DNA from 2 places in the Phascolarctobacterium faecium genome. Region 1 is predicted to be linked to the other one. Evidence: riboswitches for the same ligand, from Rfam matches in the RefSeq annotation. Region 1 holds a riboswitch; the other holds the start of a gene.
What was found. A riboswitch is a leader RNA that binds a small molecule or an ion and turns the genes downstream of it on or off. The one in region 1 is predicted to bind cobalamin.
Positions count from the first base shown of each region.

Region 1 (5,688 bases):
ACAACTTTCCAAAGCAGCTTTAGCTCTTTGGGTCATTTGTTCGATACCACCTGGTCCAAGACCGACAACATAAACTTTTTGCGTCATATTAATTCTCCTTCAAACATACATTCAAGATAATTTTTCAAAGTCAAGTACAATATCGGCTTCAGCAACAGCTAAGGTTACTCCATTCAAACTGCATTTTGATGAAATTATACTGCCGTTATTGGCCGCCAATACTGCTGAACGCTCGCAAACATTACTTACGCCTACAACTGATTTCACAAAATCAGAACTACTGAATTCACCTGCTGCATTTTGTAATTCTTCAGCGGTAAAAAAACTAATTTCCCAATTATATTTAGCTGCGAAATTCAACAGGCCAGCCTCATCTTTTTTTAAATCAACAGATGCCACACCAACGATAGTACGTAAGTCTATACCAAGTTCTTTCAGTTTCGGTAAAACTAAAGTTTCTATACTTTCCAACGTTGTTCCGCGACGACAGCCGATTCCCAAATAAATATTTCTAGGCCAAAGCTGAACCGTTAAATCAAAAGGCTTCACATTTCTATTTTTCGTAATAGCCAAACCTGTAACCCCTTTGTCTTTAAGAACAATCTGGCGTGGTAAGGCACTAATAATTGGATAATCGGTAAAAAGTCCAACTACCTGTCCATCTACTAACGCAGCGGCAAAATCTTTCGCTGCTTTCATACTGTTAATAATCATATTATTGCGTGCCGCCCACTCGTCTACAGCAAAAAGCTTATTCACATCTGTAGCTGTAGTAACTACGGGAGTAGCTTTTATTACTTTCGCTAAGACTTTTGCAAATCCATTAGCACCGCCAATATGACCTGATAATAATGGTATAACGAAGTTTCCGCCTTCGTCTACAGACAATACAGCAGGATCAACTAATTTATTCTTTATATATGGAGCTATCGTCCTCACTGCAATTCCTACCGCTCCAACAAATACAATCAGCTGGCACTCCTTAAACGCATACTCACAAGCTTTATTATGATCATCCATCGCTTCCAAAAATATTTTTTCTTCAGCAAATTTTTGCATAGTTAAACATCGCACTTCAAAATCAAACTTTTGCAGTGCTTCACCAATATTTATACTTAGCATTGCTCCACGTCTGGTAAAGGAGTATACTACAGCCTTCATTTTATTTTACCTCTGGCTTTAAATCCAATTTGCTGGGATCAGCAGCACGATATCCATGTGCAAAAGTAGGATTATAGAGTTCGCTGCGGTCATAAATATTGCCTAAAAAGTTTCCTACTGTAATCAAAGCTGTTTTAGTAATATTATGTTCTTTCGCAGTTTCTGCCAAAGTTCCTACTGTGCAACGGCATACTTTCTCATCAGGCCATGAGGCTTTATAAACAATAGCAGCCGGAGTATCAGCAGTGTAGCCGCCTGCAATCAATTCCTTCTGCAATTTTTCTAACATACCGCTGGAAAGAAAAATAACCATTGTTGCTTTATGAGCTGCATAATCAGCGATTTTTTGCTTATTAGGTACCGGTGTACGTCCTTCCATACGGGTAATAATAACAGATTGACTAACATTAGGCAAAGTATACTCTGCATCTAAACAGGCAGCAGCCGCACAGAAAGAACTTACACCCGGAACAATTTCAAAATCAAGATTATAACTGCGCAAAAGATCTATCTGTTCACGATGAGCACCATAAACACTTGGGTCACCAGTATGCAAACGCACAACCAATTTACCGGCCTGTGCTGCCGGAACCATAGCTGCAATGACCTCTTCCAAAGTCATTTTAGCACTGTCCATAATAATGCATTCCGGTTTTGCATAGTTCAAAAGCTCCGGATTAACCAATGAACCGGCATAAATAATAAGATCAGCCTTTTCCAAAAGTTCTTTACCTTTAACAGTAATTAAATCAGCGGCACCAGGCCCTGCACCAATAAAATAAATCATTATTTGTCAAACTCCTTTTCTTTAACCAAGATTACAGAAAAATAGCTGCTGTTAGGATCAATCTCATTAAGATCACGGTACACTTTTTCTCCCGATAAACCACAGCGTTCAACCATGGCTGCATTCTTAATCAACCCGCGTTCTTTTAATTCGTCACGTACTCTGGCAATTTCACTGGCAGATTTCATTAATACCTTATTACCAGGTCCATCAAGAAATTTAGATGCTTCTTTATAACTGCCAGGCAGCACAATAAGCGGTTCTGCCCTTTCACATAAAGACACATTCAGCTTTGCCGCGACAGCACAAATAGAAGTTACACCTGCAACCAATTCGGCATCATAGCCAGCTTTTAAAACAAGCTTATGCACATAAATGCAGGTTGCATATACTGTAGGACAACCAAGAGTAATGAAAACAACATTTTTGCCTTCATCAAGCAATTTTATTACAGCATCGGCGCCCTCCTGATGAGCTTTATCCATTACTGCCATATCTTTTGTCATCGGCATATAAATAATAAGCTGTTCTTTTTTATCAAGATCAACTACCTGATTGACAATATTTTTAGCAGTCATGACATCGGTATCACCTTTAGGCAAAGCAACAACGTCACATTCTTTGAGCAGACGCACTGCTTTTAAAGTCAATAATTCCGGGTCCCCCGGTCCGATACCTACACTGTACAATTTACCTCTCATGTTTTTCATCCTTCCTGTTTGTCCTTTAAATGTAATTTAATTAGTTCGTCAGCAGCTGCTGTTTTTCCTAAAATACCATATACGTTAGAAAACATCAGTGCTGCCGTTTTTATTTTACCATGCACGCGATGCTGCATGTAAAAATCAATACGTTCAGTAACACCACTTATTACTTCTTCAAAAATACCTTCACGCTGCAAAATCTTCACTACTTCATCTGTAGTCGGACAATCGATAATTTCTTTACCAACTTCCACTTTAGCACCGGTAAGCAGTGCCAAAAGAGCCATTAACTCTGTGCGGCAATCAGCATATTTTGAATGGGTATTCATCACACCTTGCCCTAGTTTTACCAGCTTTCCTGAATGGCCTATTAACAGCAAGGTCTCAAAATCCTTATAAACCGCATAATCTAAAAGTTCCCCAACAAAATTACTGCAGGTCACGGCATCATCAATATTAAGTCCCAGTACATCACGAGTAAAGTCTTCTCCATAATTGCCAAAAAACACCAGCAAATTTTTATTTCCAGACGCTGCCTGTGTATCAATTTCCACATACATTGTTTCTATCAAAGCTTTTTCACTCATTGGTTCAACAATTCCACTGGTTCCTAAAATAGAAATGCCACCTAAAATACCTAAACGTGGATTGAAAGTTTTCTTGGCAATTTCAACGCCTTCAGGAGCTGAAATAGTAACTTTTAACCCTTGTTCATATCCTGCAGACTTCATTACTTTTTCAAGTTCGTAAACAATCATTTTCCGAGGTGTCGGATTAATGGCAGGTCCATCAACATTACAGGCCAATCCTGGTTTAGTTACATAGCCAATGCCAATACCGCCTAATAAATTTATCCCCTTTTCTGCTGTTTTTTCTACAGTAGCATAAATCAATATCCCATTCGTATCATCAGGATCATCGCCACTGTCCTTACGAATAGCGCATGTTACGCTCATTTCAGTAATAACAGCATCTTCTGGTTCCAAATTAAGTATAATACCTTTTGGGGTATCTATCTGAACAAAATCAACACGTTTACCTGTCAGAAGCATCATTGCAGCAGCCTTGGAGGCTGCAGTCGCACAACTTCCAGTTGTATAACCACAACGCAAACGTTTCCCTTGAGAAATCTGATATTCTTCCATGCGTCAACCTCTTCCTGAACAAACATCTTGCTAAAGACATTCTGCCACCTAGTATTTTTTACTAATAATTAGAAAAGACTCCTGCCGTTTCCGACAGAAGTCACAAAGATACAAGCGCATACTTATCCTTAAAAGACACAGCTCTCTTGCCATCTCCATCACTCGTGGATACAGCTTTCACACATAGGCAGGCACCTGACTTAAACGCCTCAGCGTTATTACAGTGGCGGGACCGTGTCGGATTTACACCGATCTTGCCATTTACGCCCTCACGGGCACCTAATAATATCAAATTACCGTATCATTATAGCATAAAATTCAGAAAAAACCAATGGAGATTCTTATTAAGTTTTAAATTGATCTTAGCCTAAAAGTAATAGGAACATATGTATAGCAACGTATTTTTTGTCCAACACCATTTTTAGCACCGCTAAAACGCCAGCCATAGCATGCATCAACAGCAGCAGCATCTAAAGCAGCATTACCAGAAGATTCTGCGACAATGACAGATTCAACTTCACCGTCGTAGCCTACCAAAATGCGCACTGTCGTCGTTCCTTCAATACTGGCACTTCTGGCGCTGCTTGGATAGCTAGGTTGACGACTTTTTAACAAACGCGGAGGAATAGCAGGGTTTGCCGAAGGATCACCGCCAGCATAGCCGCCACCCTCTCCAGTACCCATTCCAGAACCTGTTCCGTCACCTATACCAGTACCCACTCCAGCACCATGTCCGCCGCCTGTTCCAGTTCCACTGCCAGAACCACTGCCGCTTCCATATCCACTGCCTTGGCCAGTACCATAACCACCACCACTGCCAGTATTTTCTTTCACATCAGCACCGGCAATATTTTTACTTTGGGTCTGTAATTCCTCAGATACATTTTCATTGACTTGATTATTCTGCTGTTGTTGATACACTTGCTCCTGACGAGTAGTTTTTTCAATTATATCGTCAGTATTTATTTGGCCGGATTTTTTTATCTGCTGTTGTGGCTGCGAAGCACTATGCTGTTTATTTTGCAATGCATTCGCTTTCGCTGCTGCCAAATCTGCTTCTGTAGCATCGGCTGGCTTCATACCGCTGCCGCCTCCTCCGCCGCCTCCTCCGCCACCGCCAAAAACTGCTATTTCGACGATCTTATCATCAACATGATTAGCAGCGAATAGACCGGCAAACGCCAAAACAAGAAATACAAATAAATGAAATCCTAATGAGCCAATAAAACCTATTTGGAACCTCTTTTTAGAGTCATCCATCATTCACCAGCTCCTACATCCGTTGCTAAACCAAACCTTTGAACTCCTGCACCTTTTAATCTATCCAGCAAAGTTATGACTTTACCATAATCTGCATCTTTGTCTGCCCTAATAACGATTGAAAAACGCGGATTGTTTTTCTGTTCCATTTTTGCCTGCATAGTTAAACTGGCAATGTCAGTCTGTTTATCACCAAGCCAAATGCTACCGTCCTTTTTTACAGAAACGGCAAAGGTTGTCTGAGTGTCAACTGCCGAAAATTCCGCTTTAGGCAACTTTATAGGAATTGTTTTTAAATCAACCATATACATCGTACTAAGCATAAAAAACACCAGCAGAAAAAACATAATATCGATCATTGGTATTATCATTAGCTCAGGTTGTTTAAGGCTTCTGCTATCACGCAGTTTCATTAGATGTCACCTCTGCTTTCAGCCTCCAGCAAAGCCGAAAAGCATTGTTCCATATTAGTTATGGAAGTATCCAGACGCTGCGCAAAATAAGAATGTGCACATAATGCTAAAATGGCCACACATAAACCGCTGGCAGTTGCAATTAAGGCTTCACCAATGCCACCCGTAATTGCCATTGGTTGTCCTTCCTGCAGATTAAAAATACTGAAAGAACCAAT
Region 1 covers NZ_AP019004.1:1,775,963-1,781,650, forward strand. Annotated here, with positions in the region: gene cobJ (precorrin-3B C(17)-methyltransferase) at 1-87, opposite strand, end outside; gene PFJ30894_RS08665 (cobalt-precorrin 5A hydrolase) at 112-1,161, opposite strand; gene cobM (precorrin-4 C(11)-methyltransferase) at 1,163-1,948, opposite strand; gene cobI (precorrin-2 C(20)-methyltransferase) at 1,948-2,649, opposite strand; gene cbiD (cobalt-precorrin-5B (C(1))-methyltransferase CbiD) at 2,655-3,797, opposite strand; cobalamin riboswitch at 3,967-4,095, opposite strand; gene PFJ30894_RS08685 (energy transducer TonB) at 4,149-5,060, opposite strand; gene PFJ30894_RS08690 (ExbD/TolR family protein) at 5,057-5,470, opposite strand; gene PFJ30894_RS08695 (MotA/TolQ/ExbB proton channel family protein) at 5,470-5,688, opposite strand, start outside.

Region 2 (5,688 bases), 1.2 Mb from region 1:
GCCGCAGCCGGCAACTGCTACTGATAATGCCAGAACTGCTGCTGCAGTGCACAACCATTTTGCTTTTTTCATTAAACATCCACTCCTTTGTGTTGTCATACTACCCTTAAAGTTCGCCCGGCTTTGTAAAATTCCTGCTTACATTAGAAAAAAAGTTTTACAAAAAATTAAAATTTATGTCACATTTACGCCTTATTTAAAAAACATTCCATTGTCAATCGACAATACGACACTTTTGACCCTATGGGATTTTTTGTGTCCCGCGATTATACGACTGCTAAAAAATTTAATTCCCACGCCGGCACATACGGATGTTTACGCAGATAAACCTTATATTCAGGCACTAACTGCCACATAAACAATGGCAGCAGGAAAATATCCGCATCGTGATGATAAGCGGCAATAAATAATTTAGGTTTATTACGTTTTATCTGCTCCTTTCCCCCTTTCAAAGCCTCCATCTCAGCGCCTTCCACATCCATTTTGATGTAAGTTACACGCTCATCTTCAAGCAGTGTATCAATATCGACAGCCTGCACTATGTGACGCTGGCCTGTCAGCAACGTTGACTGACGGCCGCCGCTGTCAGAAAAAGACAGTTCTGCCGTTTCTTTCCAAATGGCTCTTTCAAAAATTTTGATATCAGACAAACCACTTGCCTCTAAATAAGCAGATAATTTTTTATAATTACGCCTATCCGGCTCTGCCGCAAAAATCCGATTATATTTATTATTAGTCAGCTGTAAAAATTCCCTGATCGTATCACCATTATAGGCACCTAGATCAGCATACGTTTCTTCTTCGCTCCAACTGAAAATACTCTGCAGATCTTTTAGCCGCTCCGTCTCACTTTGCCATAAATAATGCAGTTTACCGCTCAGCTTATAATTCAGTGATGCTGCAAACACGTCTCGGGACCAATCATCAGCCAAATTGTCATATACCTGCTGCAATTCCTGCTGATGCTGCTGCAGCCAGTCAAACGAAACTGTTTCATCTCCGGGAAACAGCGGCAAATGCGGCGCTACTGTTTCATGCATTGTGCTCAGCTCCTGAAAGCGGTTTAAAACTGCAGGCGACTCTGAGGCAAAGGCAATAACAATCAGAAAATCACCCAGCCGATCTTTAACTGCGGTATAAGTCTCGACCATATGACCACGAAAAACCTGCCCGCGAACAAATTCATCACTGGCAAAAATACCGGCGACCTTTATTTGCATCCTGTCACACAAGTCAATAATCTGGTCGGCACCGTTACCCATTCCATATAAAACAACAGGCTTGTCAGTCAGCTGCAAAATCTGCCAAACGTCCTGTTTTTCCTTAATAAAATCCAACATTTACGCCGCTCCCTTCTCTACAACTTTATTGTACACGAAACTTTACCTGCCGTCATACTTTTATTGCGTTAACTTTTACCATTCTTATGGTTGACATACCACCATCAAGTTTTATATACTATTATCGTAAACTTAATTTCAGTTTATAGTTAACCATAATTAAGGTGATCTTTATGTCTACTTTTAAAATTCGTGAAATCAGTGAAATTGCCTTATTAGCAGCATTTATCGCCGTCAGCGGGGCTTTTAAGCTTCCCAGCTTTATTCCAGGAAGTGAATTTCAACTCTCCGCTCCTATTGCTGTAGCGATCTGCGGTGTTTTTGGCATCAAAAAATATCTGCTTGCAGGTATTCTGGCCTCTGCCGGCGGTTTACTCCTGGGTACGCAAACTATTTTCAACGTCCTTATTGCAATGCTTTTTCGAATAGTCGTTGCCTTATTATATGCAGTTTTAGGAAAAACCAAAATCTTCTACCTGTTATCAGGAGCTGTCGCTTCCTCCGCAGCACGTCTTGCACTCAGTCTTTTTATTGGTAAGGCAGTCTACCCTCTGTTGGCAGCAGCTCTTCCTGGAATGATTTTCACAGCATTAACATCCGGGTTATTTGCTTCTGTTTTAGAGAAAACATTAACCCTGACAAAACGCGTTTACGAACGTTCTTGACCGCTACTTTTTCTATGCCTGAAGTCAAAACTTCAGGCGTTTTTTATCCTGCTCTAACTATACTTGCCCAGACCTTTTTATAATGTTAAAATAGTACTGATAATATTTGCCGGAATATTCTTACTGCTCACTAATTTTCACCGGCTGTGTTTTATTACACGATCAATCAAACGGCACTATTGCCAACGGAGGACTTGTTATGATTTTGCAAGAATCTGGAGAAAACTATTTGGAAACCATTCTGATGCTGCAGCAGCAAAACGGCAGTGTCCGTTCTATCGACATTGCAACGCATATGAATTTTACCAAAGCCAGCGTCAGCAGGGCTATGAGTATTTTAAAACGCGAAAATTACATTCTGATGGAAGCGGACGGCAACATCATTCTGACTGAAACAGGGCTCGCTAAAGCAAACGCTGTTTTGGAAAGACATCTGCTGTTGACGCGCTTTTTACGCGAAAATCTTGGCGTATCCGAAGAAACAGCTGAAAAAGATGCCTGCCGGATCGAACATGTTATCAGCCCCGAAACCTTTACCGGGATAAAAAAACTGATCAAAAACTCTTAACAATTCAAAGGAGCTGTTTTAACAATGATGAAAAAATTACTTCTTTTGCTTACTGTTGCCATCGCAATGCTGGCATTGCCGCTGGCCGCTCATGCAGACAAAACGAAATGGACGAATCCCAATTACGATTTTAATAAACTTCACCGCATCAATTTGGTTTCCATAAGTGTAGTCGATCCTGTCGGCAGCAATTTTACTGTTGACGATATGGCGACCGAAAAAATAATAAGTGCTTTACAAAAAGCTTTAACTAAAAAAGATTATGTTTTTGATACAAGCATCGAATCAAATCTTTCAATTACCAAAGAAGATGCTTCCCAACTGACCAAAGATGCTTTAAGCGGCACTTATACAGATATATCGACCAAAATAGCGCCTGCTCCAACTGCTGATCTGAAAATAATCGCCCATAAATTTGGTTACAACAGACGGGTCATCCCCGCTCACGAAGAACCGCGTACCAGATATTACAAAGAAAAGGTCAAAGACAATAAAGGAAACTGGATCGAACGGGATGCAGAACGAACTGTTTATGAATATGTTCCGGCCAGCACTGTATATGACGGCTACGTTGATGTAGCTTTTCATCTTTTTGACCCTGCTACAGGAAAAATAATTTTCAGTCTGCGCGATACACGCAGCCGTACAGCAGACAGTGATACAACAAATATGTGGCAGCGCATGGCCAATGCTTTCGTTCAGGATCTTGATAAAGCTGCAAAAAAATAACTCTGCAAATTTCTAAACACCCTTTAAATAATTAAAGGGTGTTTATTCTTGTATACCTCTGTATCTTAATGATATTTTTTCCTAATTTGCTTGACACTCTATTCAAAGATGTTATAATTTAGTATATCAAACTGAATACGGTAATGCAGGTTCCGTCAGGAATAACAGAGAAGACCGGTTAAAAGCCGGCGCGGTCCCGCCGCTGTAAGATGGAGCAACGCCTATAGAACCACTGGAATATTCCGGGAAGGAAGGCCGAGCCATGAAGTCAAGCCAGAAGAACTACCTGCATCGCGATCTTAGTGACCTGCGAAGGACGGGGAAAGATCATGGGTCTAACCATGTTTTATCACCATCCCTAATATTTATGGATGGTTTTTTTATTACCTATTCAGAAAATAATCAGAGGAAAGAGGAATAATTTATGAAAAAACTGCTTTCAATGTTAGTTATGGCTTCAATGATGGTTTTTGCACTGGGAACTATGGGCACTTCTGCCGCTGCTAAAGCACCGAAAAACGACAAGGCTGTCGTAGTAGTCAGCTTCGGTTCGACCTTCGACGACACCCGTACGAAAGATATCGGCGGGATCGAAGAAGCTGTTGCCAAAGCTTTCCCGAACCGTGATTTTAAACGTGCTTTTACTTCCTACATCATCATGGAACGATTGGAAAAAAATAAAGGCATCAAAGTCAACGATTTGCCTGCAACCTTAAAAGAACTGAAAAAAGCCGGTTATAAAGACATTCTCGTACAACCGACTCATTTGCTGCACGGCGAAGAATATGAGCATAAAGTCCTGACCACCGTTGATAAATTCAAAGGTGATTTTGACCGCATCGTTGTCAGCGATCCTCTGATGGTAGGTAAAAACGATTTCGCTATCGCTGCTTCCGCTGTTGCGACTCAATTCCCGACTCTTGGCAAAGGTGAAGGCGTTGTCTTGATGGGTCACGGTTCTCCCCGTGATAACAACCAATCCTTTGGCAACACCTACAAAATGCTGCAGGAAACCTTTGATAAAATGGGTTTACCGGTAGTAGTTGGCACTGTTGAAGAAGTGGATACTCCTAACGTGGACGAAGTTCTGGAACAAATCAAAGCACGCGGTTACAAAACTGTGCATATGTTCCCCCTGATGATCGTTGCAGGCGACCATGCCAACAACGATATGTACGGAGATGAAGAAGATTCCTGGAAATCCATGATCGAAAAAATGGGCGTTAAAACTGTAGGTCACCTGCAGGGTATCGGCCGCAATGCCGCAGTACAGGCTATTTATGTACAGCATGCAGTTGCTGCTGAAGCCGGTGTTCAAAGATAAATAATTACTGTTAGTCCAAAGGACGTTCTTCTAAGGAAGAACGTCCTTTTATGTTCTGGAAATCAGTACAAAAATATTACAGCGTTTTTATTTTAATAAAATTTTCTGTAAATTTGTTACCCTTTGTTGCTGCTGCTCTTGCTTTATGAGATATTAGAATGCTATACTTTAGTCATTGAAAGACATTATATATGAAGAAAGGGTGTTGCACCAATGGGTTTAGTAATCTCTGCTCTTGTTACTTTTTGGGTCGGCTTTCTGATCTACAAAAAGTACAAACCTCAACCGGTCTTATTCTTAGGCGGTATGATCTTAATGTATATTGCCGCCATTTTCGGTTACGGTACTATCTTACCGGCCAAAGCCGCTACAGGCTCTACTTTCTTTGATGCTTTTGAATTTATTCGCGCTACCATGAGTTCTAATGCCGGCAAGCTCGGTATGAACATTATGGCAGTTGGCGCTTTTGCCCGCTATATGGACAAAATCGGCGCTTCCCGTTCTTTAGTTCGTCTGACTATCCGTCCTTTACTGGCTTTAAAATCACCTTATATCGTTTTATCCGGCACCTGGGTTGTCGGTATGCTGATCGGTCTGTGCATCAACAGTGCATCTGGTCTGGCCATGCTGCTGATGGTCACCATGTTCCCGATCCTGATCGGACTTGGTGTCAGCCGTCTGTCTGCTACGGCTGCTGTTGCTACTACGCTCTGCTTCGACTGGAGCCCCAGTGATACCGGCACCATCCTTTCTGCTGAAACCGCCGGCTTGAACCCGGTAGTTTACTGGACTGACTACCAGGTACCGATCGTTTTGGTTGCTTTCGTTGTTGTCGGCACACTGCACTATTTCACTCAAAAATATATGGATAAACGTGACGGACATGTCGTCCAGCCGATGGAAGTTGAAAAACCTGCTGAAGATGATCCGGCTGACAGCGCGCCGCTCTGGTATGCGGTCCTGCCGGTTATTCCGCTGGCTTTGATCCTCTCCTTCAGCCCGCTGTGGATCACCTCAATCAAAATGAACATCGTTATGGCTATGTTCATTGGACTTTTTATT
Region 2 covers NZ_AP019004.1:518,838-524,525, reverse strand. Annotated here, with positions in the region: gene PFJ30894_RS02580 (ABC transporter substrate-binding protein) at 1-72, opposite strand, end outside; gene PFJ30894_RS02575 (FkbM family methyltransferase) at 267-1,340, opposite strand; gene PFJ30894_RS02570 (hypothetical protein) at 1,514-2,005, shown strand; gene PFJ30894_RS02565 (metal-dependent transcriptional regulator) at 2,205-2,573, shown strand; gene PFJ30894_RS02560 (hypothetical protein) at 2,598-3,302, shown strand; cobalamin riboswitch at 3,433-3,606, shown strand; gene PFJ30894_RS02555 (sirohydrochlorin cobaltochelatase) at 3,727-4,626, shown strand; gene dcuC (C4-dicarboxylate transporter DcuC) at 4,840-5,688, shown strand, end outside.
Region 2: another riboswitch for cobalamin. It lies ahead of PFJ30894_RS02555 (sirohydrochlorin cobaltochelatase); the one in region 1 lies ahead of cbiD (cobalt-precorrin-5B (C(1))-methyltransferase CbiD).